2 linked regions of the Xanthocytophaga agilis genome follow. Each later gene encodes a partner of the first gene's protein in a complex. Links are inferred from orthologs where the notes say so. Each region holds a gene or a part of one and is shown on either strand. Other genes may lie near its edges.

The links.
Region 2: the proteins of carB (region 1) and carA are in contact, whole or in part, in a solved structure (PDB 1KEE), measured with the Escherichia coli proteins. The link is inferred for Xanthocytophaga agilis from one-to-one orthologs.

The regions. Positions count from the first base shown.
Region 1 is NZ_JASJOU010000002.1:425,890-439,000, forward strand. The notes cover bases 4,978-8,338. They hold carB (carbamoyl-phosphate synthase large subunit), read left to right. Parts: upstream 4,978-5,294; coding sequence 5,295-8,138; downstream 8,139-8,338. Other genes in these bases: QNI22_RS08610 (SOS response-associated peptidase), read right to left, coding at 4,978-5,177; QNI22_RS08620 (DUF4834 family protein), read left to right, coding at 8,267-8,338. In the rest of the region: QNI22_RS08600 (glycoside hydrolase family 2 protein), read right to left, coding at 1-2,259; QNI22_RS08605 (DNA polymerase III subunit gamma/tau), read right to left, coding at 2,575-4,389; more of QNI22_RS08610, read right to left, coding at 4,473-4,977; more of QNI22_RS08620, read left to right, coding at 8,339-8,533; QNI22_RS08625 (prolipoprotein diacylglyceryl transferase), read left to right, coding at 8,814-9,956; membrane protein insertion efficiency factor YidD, read right to left, coding at 10,019-10,228; QNI22_RS08635 (BamA/TamA family outer membrane protein), read left to right, coding at 10,504-11,910; QNI22_RS08640 (glycosyltransferase family 9 protein), read right to left, coding at 11,915-12,961. UniProt on the Escherichia coli protein: Large subunit of the glutamine-dependent carbamoyl phosphate synthetase (CPSase).
Region 2 is NZ_JASJOU010000002.1:657,200-669,911, forward strand. Bases 9,751-12,712 are described here. They hold carA (glutamine-hydrolyzing carbamoyl-phosphate synthase small subunit), read right to left. Parts: upstream 11,801-12,712; coding sequence 10,700-11,800; downstream 9,751-10,699. Other genes in these bases: QNI22_RS09560 (FixH family protein), read left to right, coding at 9,751-9,883; QNI22_RS09565 (sulfite exporter TauE/SafE family protein), read left to right, coding at 9,930-10,613; rplQ (50S ribosomal protein L17), read right to left, coding at 11,934-12,467; QNI22_RS09580 (DNA-directed RNA polymerase subunit alpha), read right to left, coding at 12,541-12,712. Also shown: QNI22_RS09525 (homocysteine S-methyltransferase family protein), read left to right, coding at 271-1,524; QNI22_RS09530 (heavy metal translocating P-type ATPase), read left to right, coding at 1,811-4,354; cbb3-type cytochrome oxidase assembly protein CcoS, read left to right, coding at 4,351-4,533; ccoN (cytochrome-c oxidase, cbb3-type subunit I), read left to right, coding at 4,593-6,722; QNI22_RS09545 (hypothetical protein), read left to right, coding at 6,837-7,001; QNI22_RS09550 (cbb3-type cytochrome c oxidase N-terminal domain-containing protein), read left to right, coding at 7,034-7,891; cytochrome c oxidase accessory protein CcoG, read left to right, coding at 7,986-9,401; more of QNI22_RS09560, read left to right, coding at 9,449-9,750. UniProt on the Escherichia coli protein: Small subunit of the glutamine-dependent carbamoyl phosphate synthetase (CPSase).

The sequences.
Region 1 (13,111 bases):
CAGCAATTTCAACGACAGGAATACTCCCTGTTCTTTGCGCAATGCATTAATAGTAGGCAGTATTGGAACATACTTTCTTACAGTACTTGGCCCAATCTCGTTAAAAACCTGTGTAATGAGTGAATCTTTTCCACTAATGGTATAGGCCTTAATAGTCAGCATCAGATCCCTTTTGGTTTCGAAGGTATTGTTTACGATCATTACCATACCATCCACCGGATTATACATTATGTGCAAAGGCTCACTACCACTTCTTAATCCGTATAAACAGGCATTTACATCCAGGTAATAATCATACATCTGTCCACGCATAGCAGTCCATGGGTTCTGCGTTTTCCAGATGATAGTTCCAGTATACCAGTCCCACATATGTGCGCTAAAACCTTCCATCAGTGCTCTGTATTGGTCGTAATTTACCAATTGAGCTTTTTTAGCAAAGTCCCGGGCTTCTGTAGGTTCACCATATGGTTGCAGATACTCATCATAGCCAATGTACTTATGATAATCCCACACCGGATCTATCTTTTTGGTAGAGTAGTGAGGAGGCGTCATATTGGCTGCCGGAATAAACCGCTCCAGAGATTCATAATCTCCTACTCCTACCGAACCAACTTCTGAGTTAAACGGAAATGTACGATGTTCCCAGAAACGGTTGATAGGCTGAATGCCATAAGGTCCATCGCCATTGCCTCCCAGGAAATTATATGACATATCATCGGAATTGGAATAGTCTATAAACCAGCGTGTGCCATCCAGTTCAGGCAGAATAGAATCACGCAACGGAATCAGGATATCTTCTGGAGGAGTGATTTCATTCCCTCCACACCACATAGCCAGTGAAGCATAGTTACGGATCATCTTGATCTGGTCTTCAGCCGAACGTAAAAACAGTTTGTGGTCATCCGGATATTTGCGGCGAGTCCACTGATCTTCTTTTTTCACAGGATCTACCCAGCGGCCATTGCAGTCACCAGATACCCAGAAATCCTGCATTACCAGCATACCATACTTATCACAAGCTTTATAAAACTCAGGTCGTTCACTCAATGCACCACCCCAGATACGAATCAGATTCAGGTTCATATCGCGGTGAAAACGGATTTCCGCATCATAGCGGGCATCTGTAAAACGCAGCATGGCATCCGAGATAATCCAGTTTCCACCTTTGATAAAGATTTTCTGTCCGTTTACGGCCACTTGTTTGCTTCGGGTAACAGCATTCCATTCTGTCTGTACTTCACGTACCCCTACGGAAACCGTTTCCTGATCAGATACAGATTTACCATCTACAGTAAACTGCATTTTCAGATCATATAGAGGTTGCTTTCCATACCCATGAGGCCACCACAGCTTTGGGTTCTGTAGTGTAAAATCAGGCAACTGTACGACAGTAGTTTTTTGAGGTTCCAGACTCACTTTTTGAGATACAGTTTGTCCATCCAGTGTATATTGTAGTGTACCTTCAACTTTCTTAGTACTTGTATTCTCCAGTTCAGCAGATACTTTAATCGTAGCAGGTTGCTGTGGTCCTTCAGCCTTTCTGACACCAGGTACCAACGTTACCACATGTGGATTCTTTAGATTCACTATCCCTGTTTTTTCAATAGTCACCTTGTCCCAGATACCCGTATTTCGGTCACGGATGGGTTGAATCCAGTCCCAGCCAGCTACATACTGGTGAGATACATTTTTGGCAATCATACCATCACCGCCCTGACCTGTTTTGGCATTTCCTACAGGATCAGGAGGGTGTACAATCACTGCCAGACGGTTATTGCCATCTTTAGAAAGAACATTGGTGATATTATAGGTTTGACGAAGAAACATCCCATAGTGTGTGGCAGTATTCAGTTTCTTGCCATTCAGGTATACATCACAGCTATAATTTATCCCACGAAAGTGCAGCCAAACCTGTTCATCTCCTTTGGGGGTAGTTTCTTTAAAATCTTTGGCAAACCAATAGGTATAGTATTCGCGGCCTGTATCAAAGATATCCGGAATCTTTTCATTGTTCATTCCATAAAAAGGATCAGGAACCTTTTTGTTCTCCAGAAGAGTCGTTAGTACAGTACCTGGCACTACAGCAGGTATCCAGCCAGATAATTTATAGGAAGGAACAGAAATAGCCTGTCCAGCTTCCTTCACCTTAGCAACATTGACACACTGCCAGCCACTGTTCAGTTCATAGGCGTTCTGAGCCTGAAGATAGGTTGACACCAGGACACATAAGGCAGCCAACCATCTATATTTAATACACATTTTACTTGGAAAGGATTGATTATGGAAGTATGAAATAAGTAAGGGCATAAAATAACAAAACCTTATCCGCAAATCCCAAATATAATTTTACCAATACTTAACTTATCCAAATAATACAATACACATAACGATATAATGCAAAATGGCAGACAAGTAAAAATGGGCAAAACACCCTATTTTTTCAGCATAGATAGTCCAATCCAAAAGACCTTTCTCTTCTTTATAGAAGTGAAAGCCAATGGAATAGTATTTCGTCCAGAAGAAAATCAGAATTAGTAACTTTCAGATGTATACACCTATAGAGAATGAGAACTTTTATACATCCATATCCAATCCCAGTTGGCTTTTTAAGTCATTCAATACCGGATACTTTTCGGCCAGGTAATCAAACTTTTCACGGTTGGTATAGACCATCCGTTTTTTTCCCTGTTCTACAATCTCGCCCTGAATCTGTATCGTACTGTTTCGTAATCTCTTACGCAAAAACTCCAGCAATTCGTATCGAAATTCATTCAGTTGAGTAAGCTGTATCTGGTTTTCCAGTTTTAGCATAATGGTGCCATTCTGAAACTCATATCCCCGGTTCAGAATCAGCAATTCAGTTGGATAGCTACGGGTTTTGGCAAAGGCTTGCCACTGTCGTAGTAATTGATCAGGCGTAAACGGTTCATTACCATAGTTTATTACTGTTTCTGTATCATCCGCTTTTTTCTCAGATGTATCAGACAGATTGGATAGACTAATGCTAGGAGTAAGCTTATGCGTTTTTAATGCCGGATTGGTACGGTTAGGGTTAGGTTGGTTGCTGACAGGAGTTGTTCCCACAGACTGTGTGGGTATGGTAGTGTTAGGGGTAATCGATGGAGTTGTTTTTATATCAGAGACCGTTCCATGGGAAGTAGATCCATTGACAGGAGGCTGATTTCCACCTGCCAATGGGCTTTTTTGCTCTGTTTTGGGAGGGTTCTCTACTGTATCAAGTTTTTTTTTTAAGTCGGCACTGCCGTTTTGTACTGCTCTGGTCATATCTATTGCGGATGGGATATGAGCCATTTTCATCAGCGTTAACTCTACCAGCAGACGTTGGTTCTTACTGGTTTTGTAATTCAGATCACACTGATTACCCTGATTCAAAGCAGAAAGCAGGAACGACACAGATGCCTGTCCGGATTGTGCCAGATACTTTTTCTGCACATTTCCAGCCACCTGTAGCAACGTAACTGTAGCTGGGTCTTTACACACCAGCAAGTTGCGCAAATGCTCACACAAACCTACCATAAACTGATGCCCATCAAATCCTTTCTGAAGAATTTCATTAAATATCAGCAATGCCTGTGGGATACTTTCATTGAGCAAAGACTCTGTCATCCGGAAATAGTAATCATAATCCAGAATGTGCAGGTTGTCAATGGTATTCTTATAGGAGATGCTCCGGTCTGTAGAAAAGGTGGTAATCAGGTCGAACATAGAAAGCGCATCCCGTAATCCCCCATCTGCCTTCTGAGCAATCAGTTGCAAGGCTTCTTCTTCAGCCCGGATGCTTTCTTTTCCGGCAATATTTCCCAGATGGGAAGCAATATCATTTACTCCAATCCGGTTGAAGTCAAAAATCTGACAACGGGACAGAATAGTAGGAATAATCTTGTGTTTCTCGGTTGTGGCCAGAATAAAGATTGCATAACTAGGTGGCTCTTCCAGTGTTTTCAAAAAGGCATTAAACGCTGCATTGGAAAGCATATGCACCTCATCTATAATATAGATCTTGTATTTACCTGATTGCGGAGGATATCGTACCTGATCTACCAGATTACGAATATCGTCAACTGAGTTGTTGGACGCTGCATCCAGCTCATGAATATTAAAAGAAGCACTGGCATTAAAACTCCGGCACGAATCACATTCATTACAAGGTTCTGTTTCCGGAGTCAGATTCTGACAGTTAATAGTTTTAGCAAGAATACGGGCACAGGTAGTCTTCCCTACCCCTCTGGGTCCGCAAAACAGAAAGGCCTGCGCCAGCTGTTGCTGTCGGATTGCATTTTTAAGGGTAGTAGTAATATGAGATTGTCCTACAACGGTATCAAAAGTAGAGGGGCGGTATTTCCGTGCCGAAACAATAAACTGATCCATGTCCCAAAGTTACGGCTTTTGCCCGAAACTCCGGGAGGTTTTGACAAGAAAAAGGTGACGAAAAAATTTATAGGCCTACAGACTCAGGAAACAGATCCTGTCTGTATCCGGATGGAATCGCCTAGTGGTTCCAGCAACTGAGGATAGTCATTATAGGCTTTGTTCACCTCACGCGTTACCTCATAGGCCTCCATCTGTTCTGAGTCATACTGAGTCAACAATGCTTTTTGCTTGTCGATAGATAAAGACGAATTAATCCAGCCAGCAGCTTGTTCGGACGATAATATTACTGGCATTCGTTCATGAATAGATCCCATCAGTTCATTGGCCTCTGTGGTAATAATAGCAAACGAAGATATTTCTTCTCCGGTGGTATAGTTAGTCCAGCGGTTCCAGATACCAGCCATTGCAAAAAGGCTCTGATCTTTGGGTTTAATCAGATAAGGCGTTTTTCCATTTTTGCCCGAACTGCTTTGTTTCCATTCAAAAAAACTATTAGCCAGTACCAGGCAGTGTTGCGACTGAAATGCTTTTTTAAAGGAAGTTTTTTCTTCGATTCCATCCAGGCGTGCATTGATCATTTTGTAGCCAACATTTTCTTCCTTAGCCCATTGCGGAATAAATCCCCAGCGAAACAACTGTACCTGACTAGTCTTTTCATTCGTAATTACAGGCAGAGATTGTCCGGGAGCAGCATTGTAATGTGGAGGAATGTCCTGTGATAGTTGTGCATGAAAGGCACGGGTAAGAGATTCTTCTTCCAGAATGATTGAATAACGTCCACACATAAGGCATAGCGGTTTGATTTAGTTAAATATACTATTTTTTCTTAAAAAACTTCTTATCATCTATTCTTTTTTGCATTAACTTTGCGGGATTTTTAATTATCCTCCAACCTGTTCAAAATGCCCAAAGACAATTCCATCAAATCCGTTCTTATTATTGGTTCTGGTCCCATCATTATTGGACAAGCATGTGAATTTGATTATTCTGGTTCGCAGGCGGCTCGTTCGCTTCGCGAGGAAGGCATCGAAGTGGTGCTGATTAACTCCAATCCGGCGACAATTATGACCGATAAGGTGACGGCAGATCATGTATACCTGCGTCCGCTGGAGAAGAAGTATATTCGTGAAATTCTGGAAAAACACAAAATTGATGCCGTATTGCCAACTATGGGTGGACAAACCGCTCTGAACCTGGCAATTGACTGTGATAAAGCTGGTATCTGGAAAAAGTATGATGTAAAAATCATTGGGGTTGATATCAAAGCGATCGAAACTACGGAAGACCGGGAGAAATTCCGTCTGAAGATGATGGAACTGGATGTTAACGTGTGTAAAGGTCGTACTGCACGTTCCTATCTGGAGGGAAAAGAGATTGCACAGGAAATAGGCTTTCCACTTGTTATTCGTCCATCCTATACATTAGGAGGTACAGGTGGTGGATTCGTAAACGATGCTTCCAAATTTGATGCGGCTCTGAATGCTGGTCTGCACGCCTCTCCTATCCATGAAGTACTGGTAGAACAAAGTATCATGGGCTGGAAGGAATATGAGCTGGAATTGCTACGTGATAACAATGGAAACTTTATTATCATCTGTTCTATCGAGAACTTTGACCCGATGGGGGTACATACCGGAGACTCTATTACGGTGGCTCCAGCTATGACCCTGCCTGATACATTGTATCAGAAAATGCGGGATCTGGCCATTAAGATGATGGATGGTATTGGCAAATTTGCAGGAGGATGTAACGTACAGTTCTCTGTAAACCCTGTCAACGACGATATCATTGCCATTGAAATTAACCCACGTGTATCCCGTTCTTCAGCACTGGCATCTAAAGCAACCGGCTATCCGATTGCCAAGATTGCAGCGAAACTGGCAATTGGATACAACCTGGATGAGTTACAGAACGCCATCACTAAAACAACTTCTGCCTATTTTGAACCTGCTATTGATTATGTAATCGTGAAAGTACCTCGCTGGAACTTTGACAAATTCAAAGGTGCAGATCGTAGTCTGGGCTTACAGATGAAATCAGTAGGTGAAGCGATGGGTATAGGACGTAACTTCCAGGAGGCACTACAGAAAGCATGTCAGTCACTGGAAATCAAACGTAACGGTTTAGGTGCAGATGGAAAGGAGCTGACCAATCAGGAGCAATTGTTATACAGTCTGGAGCATCCAAGCTGGAACCGTCTGTTCCATATTTATGATGCATTCAAACTAGGTATTCCCTTCAAGACCATACAGAAGCTAACAAAAATAGATCCTTGGTTTCTACATCAGATTGAAGAGATGGTAATGCTGGAAAAAGAAATCCAGAAATACGATCTGGAGACTATTCCAGCTTCTCTGATGTTTGAGGCTAAAAATAAAGGCTATGCAGACCGTCAGATTGCCCACTTACTGGATTGTTATGAAAGTGAAGTGTACACAAAACGGACTGATATGGGCATCAAACGTGTCTATAAATGTGTAGATACCTGTGCAGCTGAGTTTGAAGCGAAGACGCCTTACTACTACTCTACCTTTGCACTGGCACCAGAAGGAAATACTATCGAAGGTCCAGACAATGAATCTATAGTATCTGATAAGAAGAAAATCATTGTACTGGGTTCAGGACCAAACCGTATCGGACAAGGTATCGAGTTTGACTACTCGTGTGTACATGGCATTCTGGCAGCTAAAGAGTGTGGCTATGAGACCATCATGATCAACTGTAACCCGGAAACGGTTTCTACAGATTTTGATATTGCAGACAAACTGTATTTCGAACCTGTATTCTGGGAACACATCTATGATATCATTCAACATGAGAAACCAGAAGGTGTGATTGTACAGCTAGGTGGACAAACAGCTCTGAAACTGGCAGAAAAACTGAACCGTTATGGTATCAAAATCATCGGAACCAGCTTTGAATCACTGGATCTGGCTGAAGATCGTGGTAGCTTCTCTACTTTGTTGAAAGATAACAATATACCTTATCCTAAGTTTGGAACTGTTCAGAATGCAGATGAGGCACTGGAACTATCCCGTGAATTAGGTTTCCCATTGCTGGTGCGTCCAAGCTATGTACTGGGTGGACAAGGTATGAAGATTGTAATCAACGAAACAGAACTGGCTAACCACGTGGTAGATATCTTTAAGGATATGCCAGATAACAAAGTTTTGCTGGATCACTTCCTGGAAAATGCCATCGAAGCCGAAGCAGATGCAATCTGTGATGGAGAAGATGTGTATATTATTGGTATTATGGAGCATATCGAGCCTGCAGGTATTCACTCAGGGGATTCCAATGCGGTATTACCTCCATTTAACCTGGGAGCACTGGAGATTCTACAGATCGAAAAATACACCAAACAGATTGCATTAGCTCTCAATACGGTGGGTCTGATTAACATTCAGTTTGCTATCAAAGATGAGAAAGTATATATCATTGAAGCTAACCCACGGGCATCTCGTACGGTTCCATTCATCTGCAAAGCCTATGATGAACCATATGTAAACTATGCTACCAAGGTTATGCTTGGCGAGAAGAAAGTGAAAGATTTTGAATTCAATCCACGCAGACAAGGATATGCCATAAAGCTCCCTGTATTCTCCTTCAATAAGTTTCCGAATGTAAACAAGGAACTTGGACCTGAAATGAAATCTACAGGAGAGGCAATCTATTTTATTGATGACTTGGATGATGACTTCTTTCAGAAAGTGTATTCGGAACGAAATCTGTATCTGAGCCGTTAACAGAGCTGGATCAATGATAAACAGAAGGTAAGACTTTGATCAGGAAGTTCTTACCTCCCTGTAAATTCATATTCAGAAAACAATAATTTCTGGTTTTATTCGTCAATATAAGAAAACGTCAGACAGCTTTGTTTAAATTTCTGCTTATATCATTCGTTATTATCTTCGTACTTTCACGTATTGGAGGATTTCTGTTTCGTAGCCTATTCTGGATGTTAGGTATGCGTGCTGTTGAAAAACAGATGCGTCACCAAGAACAAAATCAGCGCAAGCAATCTCGTCGCAACGAGGGAGATATCAGCGTTGATTACGAAAGAAGCCAGACTAGCCAGAGAAATAAACGGAGTTCGCAAAGTGGTGATTACATTGATATTGATTACGAAGAAGTAAAATAATCTGTTTCTTATAAAACAAAAGGGTAAAGAAGGTATGAATGGCTCAACCATTGTAATGCTTCTTTACCCTTTTGTTTTATCCATCAGGATAATAGGGCTTGGTCTATTCACTGATTGAGATTTTGTTCATGTTTCGGTAACACGAAGCACCTTTCCTGCTTCATAAAAAAAACTATCTTTGCGTTATTCTAAATTTGTCTATATCTGATAGGTACTAAAGATATCTCTGAAGCATTCTTTGGCCTATCCTTTTTTTATCCTGTTTTCAGCACATTTTACTATGCTTTCATTTATTGTCTGGGACGTTTCACCCGAAATTTTTCGTGCTAAAGTTTTTGATATATTACTTGAGCCACGCTGGTATGGTTTATTCTTTGCCCTGGGTTTTCTGATTGGTCAGCAAATCCTTTTTCATATTTTCAAAAAAGAAGGCAAGCCTGCTCAGGATGTTGAAACACTAACTGTTTACATGGTTCTTGCCACTGTAATAGGCGCACGTCTCGGACACGTGTTATTTTATGAGCCTCAGGAATACTTTAAGGACTTCGACCATATTCTGGAAATTTTCAAAATCTGGCATGGAGGCTTAGCCAGTCATGGAGCAGCCATTGCTATCCTATTTACATTCTGGTTATACGTTCGTAAGAAAAAGAACTCTGGACAAACTTATCTATGGGTAGCAGACCGAATTGTAATCATTGTGGCCCTATGTGGCTGTCTGATTCGCCTGGGTAATCTGATGAACTCCGAGATCATAGGAAAGCCTACTGATGCGTCCTGGGGATTTGTGTTTGCTGGCCCGGCTCGCAGTGCTATTATGACACCTTATCCTGACCAAGTACTAAAAGTTAGAACACAAAAAGATGAATCCAGAAAAGATACTACAGTAAATGGTCAGATTTATGCCCCTTTAAAAGTAAAGGCTTATCTGGAGAAAGAATTTGCAAATACTGACATAAATAGCTTTGCCAAACGGGATATTCCATCTGCTCTGGGACAAAGTCCTGAAGTAAGAGAACACTTCAGTTGGGAATTATCCCGACCATTTACACATACTGTGTCCAATGAAGATGGAGAAACAGTAGCTGCGGTCAATGTGTATGGTGTTCCTCGCCATCCGGCTCAGTTGTACGAATCATTCTCTTGCCTATTATTGTGTCTTATGTTATTCCTGATATGGAATCGGTACAAAGCCCAAACACCGCAGGGACTTTTGCTCGGACTGTTTCTGGTTGTATGTTTCGGATTACGGTTCTTTTATGAAACACTGAAAGAGCCTCAGGTGGACTTTGAACGGGAAATGCCGCTGTATATGGGACAATGGCTAAGTATTCCGGCAATTTTAGCAGGAATTATTATCATCATCATTGCCTTACGTAACAGCTCAAAACTGAATACAGATACAGTTTCCAAAAGAGCTTAAAAAATAGAGAGGTCGCTGTATACTATACATTAGCGACCTCTTTATTTTATTGTTATATCTATTTATGGTACTGGATCGTAGCCATGTCCACCCCATGGATGGCAGCGGGAAATACGTCGTAAAGTGAGCCATCCGCCTTTAATAGCCCCATGCTTTCGGATAGCGTCAATACCATAGTGGGAGCAGGAAGGAGTAAACCGACAACTACTGGGAAAATATGGACTGATTCCATACTGGTAAAACCGAATCAATACAATAAAAATATATTTCATACGTTATCTGAGCGAACTTTTCACAATACGCACTCCTCTCCATAACTGACCATCTTTCTAATAAGTTCTGCAGTTCAGCAATTTAAGATGTCGGTCGATCAGAAAAAAATTACGGTTAAAAATAGATCTTGTTGTTTTCAAGACATACAATTAAAATAATTGCACAATCAACCATCAGCCTTGCCTTTTTTTGTGTAAATTATGTGCCCATAAATCTGCCAGGCTGATTTGAATCATTCATACTAAAAGAAAAAGTTTTAACTACAGGGTAGCCAATGTTGGTATATTTGTTTAGCTTATGGTTAAGTCTCTCGTCCTGCAGTACGCAGGCGCTGCCCGCCACTTCTATTCCTGATGAACCATTTCTGGTTATACATACTATTCATATAGAAGGAAATAAAAAAACCAATGCGGCGGTTATTATGCGGGAACTAGATATTGCTCCAGGAGATACACTGCCAGGTTCTCAGATTGATCTTGTTCTCAAGCGAAATAAAAATAAGATATTCAACACTAATCTTTTTAATAGTGTTGAGCTATTGTTGCAGCCTAATGAATTTGGCAACATTGATCTGGTTATTCAGGTAGCCGAACGATGGTATATATTTCCCATGGTGATTCTGGAGCTGGGAGATCGTAACTTTAACGAGTGGTGGAGTGAAAGGGGTCGAGATCTCCGACGCCTGAACTATGGACTCAGAATAGCACACAAAAATGTATTTGGCAATGGAGAAGAGCTCCGTGCAGTAGCACAATTTGGATTTACCAAACGTTTTGATCTGGCCTATACAATCCGTAATCTGGATAAAGCCCGTAAAAATGGTTTAGGTTTTCTGGTAAGCTATGCGACAAACAAGAATATGGCTTATCAGACGGAAGGAAATAAGCTGGAGTTCCTCAATACCAATGAAGTTATGCGGGAACGCTTTTTCACATCTGTCCGTTTCTCAAGACGCCCTCAGTTCTATAATCAACATAGCATAGAAGGACGCTTCCACTACAATACTATTTCTGACTCCATAGCCAAGCTCAATCCTGATTATTTTCTGCATGGACAAACGCGTCAGCATTACTTTCAGTTAACCTATGAGTTTGTTAATGACCGACGTGATCTGGTAGCCTATCCTCTGCGTGGCCACTACTTAGAGTTTGAACTTACACGTGCAGGCTTGTTACCTGCTGATAATTTTGATAAAACATCTTTACGGGTAAACTTTGCACTTTATCGCCCTCTGGGAAAAAAGTTCTTCTGGAATATGAATATTCAGGGTATGACCTCCTACCCTTCCCTACAACCATATGCTCAATATAGAGCACTGGGTTTTGGATTTGAATATCTGCGGGGATATGAACGATATATTGTGGATGGTCAACATTTTGGATTTGCCAAGTTCACCTTCAAACGTGAATTGTTATCAACTGAGGTTAGTATTCCAGGATTCCGGATACAACAGTTTTCAACAATTCCAATTAGTCTTTACCTGACTACATTTGGTGATTTTGGGTATGTAGTAGACCCTACTCATAATCCTGGCAATGGCCTTCTGGCTAACAAACTGATTTACAGCACAGGTGCAGGAATTGATATTGTTACATTTTACAACGTAGTGATCCGCTTTAACTATGCTGTAAACCGACTGGGAGACAAAGGAATCTTCTTCAACTTTGTGCGGGATATATAGTATTTTAGCTAACTTCTGTCTTATATTTAGGTAAGACAACCTGTAAGTCAGATATCTTTGCTTGTACTTTAGCCACAATCAGATCTATATCCTGTTTTTCCATACAGTTAAAATGTCCCAAAGGACATCTCCTGTTACCATATTTACTACAAGGCTGGCATTTGAGCCCTGGCACCTGTATATTTTCATACATAGGCAACTGACCTGTATTCTGAAAGGAACTTCCATAATAAGGCTCCACATCCAGTTTAGGCGAAGTACTGCCCCAGATAGCTAATGTCGGTTTCTGAAATGCACTGGCTACGTATTGTAAACCGGTATCATGTGAGATAACCAGTGTAGACTTGCGTACCATATCTGCCGACTGATTCAGATTAAACTTGCCACATCCATTAAAAACTTTTGCTGAATCTACAGATGCAATCTGTTCACCTTCTTTACTCTCTTCTTTCCCTCCTAACAAGACAACAGGAAAAGGAAGTTTGGTACACAACTCTTTTAGTTTATGTACAGGCATCTTTTTAGTAGGATAAGAAGCACCAATGACGATTGCCACATAGCCTTGCTGATGTGTTACTGGCAATGTAGTCCAATTTACCTCATCTGCTATCGGGACAAAATAATCGAGTCCCAGACCATCATCTTCTGCCCCGATTTCACGAATCACATCCAGACTTCGCTGGGTAATATGTCGTTTCGGCATAAAATCGAGCCGGAACGTAGTTAACAGGAATTTCTGGATATTAAGCTTGTTGATAGTATAGGCTTTGGCAGGTAAAGCTTTTTTGATTCGTAAAGATCGCCCATTGTTCTGAAGATCTATAATGTAATCAAAACTGGCTTGTTTCAATTCAGGAAGTAACTCTCTGACACTTTTATCGTAATAGTAAAAACGATTTACATATGGATTGGCTTCAGTAACTGCTTTGAATGATTTCTTGGTAAGAAAATGGATTTCTGCATCAGGAAAACTTTTCCGCAGACACCGAATGGCAGGAGATGCCAGGACAATATCACCAATAGCAGAAAAACGAATAATTAATACTTTCATAGATAATCGGTGGGCTAGTGTATAGTCTATACTCCTCTACCATAATCACATTATACCCTATAACTGTATGTCTACTGCTTGTAGTTATAATCAGCTTGTATCTCTATAGGATGAAAGGAGGTGGTAATTCTACGCAATAAATAAGAATTT
Region 2 (12,712 bases), 240 kb from region 1 along the record:
TATTTTTTTCTCAAAAAAGTATAATACTAACCTATAACCACCTATAAAACAATGGATTCCACAAACTAAACCGGGGTATTATTTGCACCTTCTCACCTAGAAAAAATTATACCAATCTAAAGACCTGATAATGACATCAGGACAATGTTATAAAAACAGTATAGCAATACATTGGCATTTAGGAACGTAATGAATGCAGGATTGGTTAACATTTTACAGAACATCTCGCCTGAACTTGTACAATCTATCCACCTCTAAATAGAACAACCTATGCATCCAATCGAACAGGAATTAGACAACCAAATACTTATTCTGGATGGAGCGATGGGAACTATGATACAACCCTATGGTTTATCAGAAGCTGACTTTAGAAACGCTTCACTGGAACATCATGCTATAGAGCTCAAAGGGAACAACGATTTGCTTAACGTAACCCGTCCGGATGTTATCAAAGAAATTCACCTACAATATCTGCAGGCAGGTGCTGATATTCTATCGACCAACACATTCGGAGCAAATGCGATTTCTCAGGAAGACTATAAAACTGCCGATCTGGTGTATGACATCAATTATCAGGGAGCAAAAATTGCGCGAGAAACTATCAAAGTTTATCAGGAAAGGAATAGATCCCGGCCTCTTTTTGTGGCAGGAGCAATGGGACCAACAACCAAGTTAGCATCTATGTCGCCGGATGTCAACAATGCAGGTTTTCGCTCTGTAACCTTCGATCAGTTGGCTGCAGCGTATACGGAACAGGCCAAAGCCCTTATCGATGGTGGTATAGATCTGTTTTTGCTGGAAACTATAACAGATACATTAAATGCCAAGGCGGCGTTGTTTGCGCTGATGCAACTCTTTGATGAGACCGGAAAGCAATATCCCATCATGGTATCAGGCACTATTGCCGATGCCAGTGGACGAATTTTGTCAGGTCAGACTATTGAAGCATTTATTATTTCTATTTCGCATGCACCTCTGTTGTCTGTTGGTTTAAACTGTGCTCTTGGTGCTAAAGAATTACGACCTTATATACAGACACTGGACAAAGAAGCTCCTTTTTATGTAAGTACCCATCCTAATGCCGGACTTCCCAATCAGTTTGGTGGCTATGATCAATCCGCAGAGGAATTTGCGTCGCTTGTTTACGAATTTGCGAAGAATGGCTGGCTTAACATTGTAGGTGGTTGTTGTGGTACCACTCCTCAGCATATAGAAGCACTAGCCAGCAAGATCAAAAATCTACCTCCCAGACAAAAGCCAGCTCGTCGCATGCAGAGAGAAGGTGTAACTTCTCATCCCGAACAAGGTGAATACAGTGGAACAAGTAAAAGTACGAATGCATTGTCACTACAGGAGTTTTTGCAAAAGGTTTCCGAGGCAGAGGATGAACAATCCTTTTTACAGGTAAAAGAAACATTTGAGCAGAATAAAAAGCAGTATCATCCGGAACAGGCGATGCTGATCAATGCACATATTTTTGGCCGCTATCAGTATTTACGTAGTGCCAATAAATTTGCCCGATAATTGTATCCCTAATTCTAGTTTCCTCAGCACAGGTTAGATCCTGTGCTTTTTTGTTTATTCCCTTTAAGCCATACTACACTATTTTGAGTAATCCTTTCTAATTGTCTCTACTTACGCCATCTTAAAAAACATGATTTTTATCATCGTTTTGCCCAGTAAAGATCACTCAAACATACACTGTTGCTCATCATTCTTGCCGTAGCTACCTAGTAGTTTTGAAGTGTTTCTCAGGTGATATAAAATCTAGTCTGATCACAGAGAAAAGCTTAACCAAAACAATTAAAGGATGTCTTCCCAGTTATCTTCTACTCAACAAAATCTGACCTGCTACCATTGTGGTGACAAGTGTCAGGACCATAGTCATCAGCTTGATGATAAAGTATTTTGCTGCAGTGGTTGCCAGACTGTCTATCAGATTCTGGAGGAAAATAAACTGGAGGCATTTTATACTATAGATAAAAAGGCAGGAATACGTACAGAAGCCGTTGATAAAGGAAAGTTTGCCTATCTGGATGTTCCTGAAATCAAATCCCGTCTGATCGATTTTACAGATGGCAATATCACCAAGGTTAGTTTCTTTGTACCTACTATCCATTGCAGCTCATGTATCTGGCTATTAGAAAACCTGTACCGCATCAATGCGGCTATCACTTTTTCGAGAACGGACTTTCTGAAAAAGCGTATCTCCATTACGTTTTTGGAACAAGAGACCTCCCTGAGGACCATAGTGGAACTGCTGACAAGTCTGGGTTACGAACCTCAACTCTCTCTGGACAACGTAGAGAATCCGGAAAGAAACAATAATGCCGGAATCCCAAAAACATTTACCTCACATAAATTACTGGTTGCCAAACTGGCTGTTGCAGGTTTTGCATTCGGTAATATCATGCTGATCAGCTTTCCGGAATACTTTGGCTTTGATACACATTCAGAGCATTCCTTCCGTTACCTGTTCAACTTTCTGAATATTTTACTTGCCCTCCCTGTATTCTTCTTCAGCGGCTGGGGGTATCTGAAATCTGCTTACCAGAATCTGCGTCGTGGCATATTGAACGTAGATACCCCTCTGGCTCTGGGAATGATTGTAGTGTTTACACGTAGTCTGGTAGACATCTTCATGGGATATGGTCCGGGCTATCTGGATACCTTATCAGGGTTTGTGTTCTTTTCACTGATAGGCAAATGGTTTCAGCAAAGAACATATGACACTTTACGGTATGACCGTGATTTTAAATCTTATTTCCCAGTAGCTGTTACTGTAAAAGAAGGAGAAACCGAAAGACAAGTTCCGGTAAGTGAGCTACAGGTCGGCAACCGGATTATTATCCGCAACCAGGAACTGGTTCCGGCAGACAGTCTACTTATTAGCCCCAAAGCTCATATAGATTATAGCTTTGTAACAGGCGAATCTATGCCAATGCCCAAACAAGCTGGCGAAAACCTATATGCAGGTGGAAGACAAGTTGGAAATGCGATTGAAATGGAAGTGGTAAAACCAGTATCTCAAAGCTATCTGACTCAACTCTGGAATGACGAAGCGTTTGCCTCTTGTCGCACCTGTGTGTCAGATCCTGCAACTACTCCAGTAAATAGTATTTCAGAATCGATTCAAAATTTATTTAACCGTTACTTTACTGTTGCGCTACTTCTAATAGCTACCGTTTCTGGTGGTTTCTGGATCGTACAACATGACTATAGCCGTGCACTGAATGCATTCACGTCTGTATTGATCGTAGCATGTCCTTGTGCACTGGTATTAGGTTCTTCCTTTGCATTGGGTAACGCCATCCGAATTCTGGGCAGATATTCCTTCTTTGCCAAAAACACGCAGGCTATAGAAAACATTGCTCGTCTGGATGCCATTGTATTTGATAAAACCGGAACCATCACTGAAAGCAATACATCGGATGTAGAATTCGTAGGATACGAACACCCTCTGACAGATACACAGAAGAAATATATTCTGGCACTGGTAAAAAATTCTGTACATCCCTTATCTCAGCATTTATACAAACACCTCTCACAATCTACAACTAGTGACTATACAACTGAACAGTTTCAGGAAATATCCGGAAAGGGGCTTTCAGGTCTAGTGAATGGACATCAGGTATGGATAGGTTCTGCCGAATTTATGTATGAAAAACTGGGAGCAGAATCTGTAGCCTTTCATTTTCCTGATACACAGACAACAAGAGTACTGGCAGGTATTGAAGGTGAATACCTCGGTTATTTCCAGTTCCACAATCATTACCGTAAGGGATTGGATGCTATGAATCTGGAATTGTCCATGAACTATGATCTGCATCTGCTTTCAGGTGACAATGCAGGAGAAGCACCTAATCTGAAGTATTTCTTTAAAGATGAACAACACCTGCACTTTCATCAAAGTCCGGCAGATAAGCTAAACTTTATCAAAGCACTTCAATCTGAAAACAAACAAGTGATGATGCTTGGTGACGGACTGAATGATGCAGGAGCTCTTCAGCAAAGCAATGTAGGTGTAGCAGTCAGTGACAATATAGCCTATTTCACACCAGCGTCTGATGTCATTCTGGATGCATCCAATTTATGGTTTCTACCAGGCTTCATTTATTTCTGCAAGCAAAGTGTAAAAGTTATCAAGGCAGCACTGGTGTTAGCCGCTATCTATAATCTGGTCGGGATCTTCTTTGCTGTACAGGGAACATTATCCCCACTGATTGCAGCCATTCTAATGCCTGTCAGTTCCATTAATGTGATTCTCTTCACCACCTTTTCTGTACGATACTTTGGAAAGCGGTTAGAGAAAAACAGACACCAACTTAAGACATATACCTTTTCAGCGATATGAGTATCATATATATACTTCTGACAGTCAGCCTGATTATGGCGAGTGTGTTTCTGGGAATTTTTCTCTGGAATCTCCGCAACGGACAGTTTGACGACGACTATACACCTTCTGTCCGGATGTTGTTTGACGATGAAGATATATCCACTAAACAAGATCGACAAACAAAAACATCAGGCTAACCACCGATCTATTTCCATACTAAAAATCAGTTAAATCTACCAATCAAACAATTACATACATGCAAATCGAACACTTTCATTATGACAACAAAATTGTCCGAAACTTCGGGATTGCCACGATGATCTTCGGGGTTGTTGGTATGCTCGTTGGTGTAACGGTTGCTTTTCAGTTAGTGTTTCCTCAGCTGAACTTTGGCATTCCGTATACCTCCTTCGGACGTCTTCGTCCACTGCATACCAATGCCATTATCTTTGCGTTTGTGGGCAATGCCATATTCATGGGAATTTATCACTCTCTGCAACGCCTCTGTAAAGCACGGATGTTCAGCGATCTGTTAAGCCAGATTCACTTTTGGGGATGGCAAGCTATCATAGCTGCGGCTGCGATTACTCTCCCTCTGGGTATGACAACCTCTAAAGAATATGCCGAGCTGGAATGGCCAATTGACATTGCGATTACACTGGTTTGGGTTGTATTTGGTATTAATATGCTGGGTACCATTCTGAAACGTCGTGAACGCCACATCTATGTAGCTATCTGGTTTTATATTGCTACCTGGGTAACAGTTGCCATGCTGCATATTGTCAATTCCTTTGAGATGCCTGTCAACTTCTTCAAAAGTTATTCAGCGTATGCAGGTGTACAGGATGCACTGGTTCAGTGGTGGTATGGACATAATGCAGTGGCATTCTTCCTGACTACTCCATTCCTGGGTTTGATGTATTACTATTTGCCTAAGTTGTCTAATCGTCCTGTATATTCCTATAAGTTATCGATCCTGCACTTCTGGACACTGATCTTTATCTATATCTGGGCAGGGCCTCACCATTTGTTGTATTCTTCTCTTCCTGACTGGGTACAATCATTGGGTGTGGTATTTTCAATCATGCTGATTGCACCATCATGGGGTGGTGGCATTAATGGTTTGCTGACGTTGCGTGGAGCATGGGACAAAGTACGTGAAGATACACGTTTGAAATTTATGGTTGTTGCCATTACTGCCTATCTGATGGCAACATTTGAAGGACCTCTGTTATCTCTGAAAAACGTCAATGCCATTGCACACTTTACTGACTGGATTGTAGCACACGTACACGTAGGTGGACTAGGCTGGAATGGATTCATGGTATTTGCAATGTTATATTACCTGGTTCCAAAAATGTGGCAGACAGAAGTATATTCTAAAAAGCTGATGAACTTCCACTTCTGGATCGGCACACTGGGTATTCTGTTCTATGCCATTCCTATGTACTGGGCTGGTTTTACAGCAGGTTTGATGTGGAAAGACTTCAATCCGGATGGTACCCTGCAATATCCTAACTTCCTGGAAAGCGTAACCAAAATGATTCCTTTCTATGCGTTACGTGGTATTGGTGGAACAATGTATCTGTTAGGAACTTTGGTTATGATCTATAACCTTTGGATGACTGCTCGTCAGGGATCATTCCTAGCTAATGAAGCGGCATCTGCTCCTGCACTAGAAACTAACACTACAGTGGCAGGTCATCATCACTGGCATAAAATATTCGAACGTAAGCCATTGTTGTTGACTGCAGTATCACTGGTAGTAGTTGCCATAGGGGGTATGATTCAGATTATCCCAATGCTTACAGTTGATGAAAATATCCCGACTATCGCCAGTGTAAAACCTTATACAGCACTGGAACTGGAAGGTCGCGATTTATATATTCGTGAAGGTTGTGTGTCTTGTCATACTCAGTTGGTGCGTCCGTTCCGCAGTGAAACAGAACGCTATGGAGAATTTTCAAAATCCGGAGAATATATATATGATCATCCATTCCTGTGGGGTTCTAAACGCACAGGTCCTGATTTACAACGTGTAGGTAAGAAATATCCTGACAGTTGGCATTATCACCACATGCGTGATCCCGAATCCATGTCACCAGGTTCTATTATGCCAAAGTATGAATGGCTACTGGAAAACCCTCTGAGCTTTACTCTTACCAAAGATAAGCTGGCAACATTACGCAAACTAGGTGTACCTTATACAGAGGAAGAAATTGCCAATGCTGAAACAAGTATGAAAGAACAGGCAAAAGTTATTGTTGACAACCTTCAGAAACAAGGCGTAAAAATAGATCCGGACAAAGAGATTGTAGCCATGATTGCCTATCTGCAACGTTTGGGTACAGATATCAAAAACAAAGAAGAGGTGACGATGAAATAATAACACCACCTTCTAAGTAAACTAACCTCTATCGCCTGTGCAAACAGGCAACTACACCCGAGTAGAACATTAACTATTCTCCCTTCGGGCTCAGGGAGAATATCTTCTACGATTATGTTTAAGCAATTTCTAGATAAAGTAGCTGGTGCAGATGTGTATTTAACCATCTCTCTACTCATATTCATTTTCTTCTTTATAGGAATGGCAATCTGGCTTGTTTTTGCCGATAAGAAATACATCCAGAAGATGAAGCATCTGCCAGTAGAAACTGAGGACTAATCCAACGCTCAAACGATAAAAGACATACCTATATGTTACGAAAAATATTCATTACATTATTCTTTAGCAGTCTGGCAGTGCTTCCATCCATGGCTCAGACAGCAGAAGTCCCTAAAGCTGGTGACGAGGAATTATTCCGATACATTCTGGTTCTTATTTTCGGACTTATCATCTTCATGCTTTTCCTGGTTGTACTGATTTTGTTTCAACTAACCCTGGTGGTTAGCAACAAAGTAACTGGCAAAGAAGAAGTTCCAGCAGAAGAAAGAACTACTATATGGCAACGTATAGCAGGTCTAAAACCAATCTCAAAGGAAAAAGACCTTCTATTGAAAGAAGATTTTGATGGTATATCCGAACTTGACAATCCCGTTCCAGGATGGTTCAACGCTTTCTTCTATGGTACTATATCCTTTGGTATACTGTATCTGCTTGTGTTTCACGTTTGGCGTACTTCTGACCTCCAAAATGGAGAATATGACAAAGAAATGCAGATAGCAGAAGTAAAGAAAGAAGCCTATCTGAAAACAGTAGCCAGCAACATTGACGAAACCAGTGTAAAGCTATCTACCAATGAACAAGATCTTGCCAAAGGTAAGGATGTATTCATAGCTCAGTGTGCGGCCTGTCATGGCCAACAGGCACAGGGTATAGTAGGTCCTAACCTGACAGATGAATATTGGTTACATGGCGGAAAGATCAATGATGTCTTTAAAACCATCAAATATGGTATACCTGCCAAAGGTATGATAGCATGGGAAAAGCAACTTAATCCATTGCAGATGCAGCAGGTTGCTAGTTACATATTAAGTCTTCAGGGCAGCAATCCTCCCAATGCAAAAGAACCTCAAGGTGACAAAGTAGATACCAAACAACTATCTCTGAATTAATCCTACCTCTCCACTCTCTGTTATTTCACGTAACAGGAGAGTGGAGAAAAATATTTCAACAACAAACTAATAACTGCTTGTATGCAGTAAGACTATGAGTGCAATAGCAGAGAGTGGTAAAGAGTTTAATCCCACCTTTCGTGAGAAACTGGAAGTACTGGATAAAAAAGGACATCGGGAATGGTTATATCCTAAATCCGTCAATGGCAACTATTTCAAAGCCCGTTTGATTGTTGGATTAGTGTTGCTAGCTCTGCTGTTCTCTGGTCCTTTTCTAAAAATTAACGGGCAGCCTGTTCTCCTCCTCAATGTACTGGAACGCCGATTTATTATCTTCGGTGTAGCTTTCTTCCCTCAGGATTTTTATCTATTTGCCCTGGGAATGCTTGCCTTCGTTGTATTCATTGCCCTGTTTACGGTAGTATTTGGTCGTGTATTCTGCGGATGGGCATGTCCACAAACCATATTTATGGAAATAGTATTCCGGCAAATTGAGCAATGGATTGAAGGAGATGCCAACCAACGCCGCAAACTAGATGCAGCCCCCTGGACAACTCTGAAAATTGCCAAGAAAACAATTAAACACATTCTATTTTTTGCTGTATCTTTTTTGATTGCCAATACCTTCCTAGGCTATTTGATAGGTATTGAAGAACTCGAAAAACTCATTATCGATACTCCATCCAAACATTTGGGTACTTTTACAGCCCTGATTATCTTCACAGGCGTTTTTTATATTGTCTTTGCATTTATTCGTGAAATTGTCTGCATTGTTATCTGTCCATATGGCCGTTTGCAAGGTGTAATGCTTGACAACAACTCCATTGTAGTGGCGTATGATTTTATTCGGGGAGAACCTCGGGGTAAAATGCGTAAGAATGAAGTGCAAAGTCATGGAGACTGTATTGACTGCAGATTATGTGTACATGTATGTCCTACAGGTATTGATATCCGCAATGGTACACAAATGGAGTGTATAAACTGTACAGCATGTATTGATGCCTGTGATGAGGTAATGATAAAGATTAACCGTCCTACAAGTCTGATCCGTTATGACTCAATCAAAGGCATCCAGGATAAGTTGCCATTCAAGATTACCTCTCGTATCATTGGTTATTCACTGGTCTTGGTATTCCTTCTCTCCCTTGTGACCATTCTGTTCAGCATTCGTAAAGATGTGGATGTGACCATTCTTCGTACTCCAGGTATGCTTTATCAGCAAATAGATGACAAAACCATTGGTAATCTTTACAATGTGGAGTTTGTAAATAAGACATTTCAGGATATGTCACTTGAACTAAAGGTAAAAAATAATCAGGGCAAAATCCGCTGGATAGGTAATCAGCAATCTCAGGTATTGCATAAACAGGAAATTGCCAAAGCTGCTTTCTTTATCGAAATACCCAAGAATACGATTCAAACCAACAGTACCAAACTTACCATTGAAGTTTATTCTAACGGAAAGCTACTTAGTGAACAGAAAACTTCCTTTCTGGGACCTGTTGAATAAGCATAATCATCTTTTATATTTCTGAGCAGAGTTAAATCTTAACTATCATGAACTGGGGAAAAGGAATTATCATCACTGTCGCATCCTTTATGGCTTTTATATTAGGCCTGAGTATCTATATGATGAGTCAGACACCTGAGCTAGAAGAGAAAAACTATTACGAAAAGGATCTTATCTACCAACAAATCATGACAGCCCGCCAGAATGCGATTGAATTGAATAAGCCTGTCAGCTTTTCTTACCAGAAGTCAAATGGACAGGTAGTCATAGCCTTTCCTATAGAAAATCCTTCTTTGCAAGGCACTATTGTCTTTAGCCGCCCGTCTGATGCTCGCCAGGATAGTAAGCTCCCTTTGCATCCTGACAATCACCAGCAAGTAATTCCAGTAACCCATCTTACCTCTGGCTTATGGCGTATCCATATTGACTGGACAATGGACGGAAAGACCTATCAGAGCCAAACCTGGGAATTTATCAAATAGGTAAGCAGACTTAGTCTCTCTTCCTACAAATCAAATGAACAAAGCTATGTATATTGCGTTTATAACCGGTCTGATTAGTAGTTTGCATTGTATGGGTATGTGTGGACCCATAGCTCTGGCTTTGCCTGTAAGAAGCCCTCAAAATGCAATTCTATATAACTTTGGTAGAATCAGTACTTATACAGTGTTGGGAGCAATCTTTGGCATATTTGGTAAAGGACTCTATCTGGCAGGCATTCAACAGAACCTTTCTATAGTATTGGGAATATCGATTATTGCTATCATTATCTTCCCAAAACTACATTTCTCTTTTACAGATAAGTTTACAAGTAAAGTCAGACAATGGTTCATCCCCTTCTTTAAGCAAAAAAGCCCTTTCAGTATGTTTATGATTGGCGTGCTGAATGGGTTGCTTCCCTGCGGTATGGTATATCTGGCTATTCTGGGAGCTATTGCCATGTCTGGTGTTATGGAAGGCAGTCTTTATATGTTTCTTTTTGGTCTGGGCACTCTACCTATGATGTTGTTGGTTAGCTTATCAAAAACCATCATCAAACCACAGTTCCGCTTTCAGATTAATAAGTTAATTCCTGTCTTTACACTTTGTATTGGAATCTTATTTATAATACGCGGCTTAAACCTGGGTATCGCCTATGTAAGTCCTAAAATAGGGAAACAGGAAAAAACCATGAGTTGTTGCCGACCATCCTCTACTTTATCTGAAAAATAAGATCTTATCTAGCTTCTAATTTCCTAAAAAGCAAAATACCTCCTTTATAAGGAGGTATTTTTGTATTCAATCTATATATCTGGATTTTAGTCTTGCATCAGTTTCACAAAATCATCGAACAGATAACGTGAATCGTGTGGTCCTGGAGAAGATTCAGGGTGATATTGCACAGAGAAAGCAGGTTTATCTTTCCGGCGAATACCTTCAATTGTATTATCGTTCAGATTGATGTGTGTTACCTCTACATTAGCGATATCCCTTACAGTATCTCCTTTTACAGCAAAACCGTGATTCTGTGAGGTAATTTCACCCTTACCAGTAATCAGGTTCTTTACAGGATGATTCAAACCACGATGTCCATGATGCATCTTGTATGTCTCAATTCCACTTGCCAATGCCAGAATCTGATGTCCCAGACAAATACCAAACATAGGTTTTTCTGCGTTCAATACATCCTTCACCGTTTCTACAGCATATGGCATAGCTGAAGGATCACCAGGGCCGTTGGAGATAAAATAGCCATCAGGGTTCCATCTTTGCATTTCTTCAAAAGAAGTTTTCGCAGGAAATACCTGACAATAAACTCCCCGATTAGCCAGATTCTGAACTATGCTGTTTTTTATTCCAAGATCCAGAACAGCCACTTTCAAAGGAGAATCTTGATTTCCAACATAGTAAGCTTCTTTTGTACTTACTTCTGAGGATAGTTCCAACCCATTCATATCTGGTATTTCAGCCAGCTTCTGACGCAGTACTTCTTCATCCAGAATATCAGAAGATATAATCGCATTCATTGCTCCCTGATTCCGGATATGGCGCACAATTTGTCTGGTATCGATACCGTAAATACCAACAATTCCTGCCTTTTCAAAATACGCCTGCAGAGATGCATCAGCAATGTTTCTGGAATGTATTGATGAAAACACATTACATACCATACCACTGATTTTCACAGAACTAGATTCCTGTTCTTCACTCAGTGTACCATAATTACCAATATGCGAGTTTGTATTTACAATGATTTGACCATAGTAAGACGGGTCGGTATAGATCTCCTGATAACCGGTCATTCCCGTATTAAAACACAGCTCGCCCCCCTTGGTTCCAATCTTGCCAAGAGCATAGCCCCTGTACAAAGTTCCATCTTGTAACAAAAGTAAGGCTTCAGTGCGGGTCGGATACTTCATGTCTGGAATTGTTTTTTTAATATGAAAAGATACTATTTGATAAACAGATTATATTCTAAATAATTCACTTTATGCATAAAAAAAGGATTAGAACATAAAGTTCTAATCCTTTCTTATATTGTGAATGGTATTATCATTCTTTTGTTTCAGTTGCTTCAGTATCTGCTTCTGTGATTGCTGGCTTTTCAGTTTCTGCTGATGCATCAGAAGCCAATACGGTAGCTTCTTCAACTTTAGCTTTTCCAGTAGAACCACGACGGCTACGACGAGTTTTTGTTTTAGCTTCAGTACGAGCGTTTAACAATGTTTCGTTGTAATCTACTAATTCAATCAAACACATATCAGCATTATCACCCAAGCGATTGCCTAACTTGATAATACGAGTATAACCACCTTCACGATTAGCGATTTTTTCAGCTACGTCGCCAAACAGAACTTTTACAGATTCTTTGTTTTGTAAGTATGAGAAAACAACACGACGTGAGTGAGTTGTATCATCTTTCGCCTTAGTCAGAAGAGGCTCAACGTATTTACGTAGTTCTTTAGCCTTTGCAACTGTTGTTTTAATACGCTTATGCAAAATTAAAGAAGAAGCCATGTTAGACAATAATGCCCGGCGGTGGCCTACTGTTCTACCTAAGTGATTATCTGTTTTTCCGTGTCTCATTTTATTTGAATCTTTAAGCGGTCAGGTTTTGACATTACATTTAGTCAACTACTGCCGACAATCAATCGTATTATTAATCTTCGTCTAACTTATATTTTGAAACATCCATCCCAAATGACAGTCCTTTGTCAGAAACCAACTGCTCTAATTCAGTCAAGGATTTCTTACCAAAGTTTCTGAATTTCATCATTTCTGAGATATCCAGTTTTACAAGATCACCTAAGGTACGCACATCAGCAGATTTC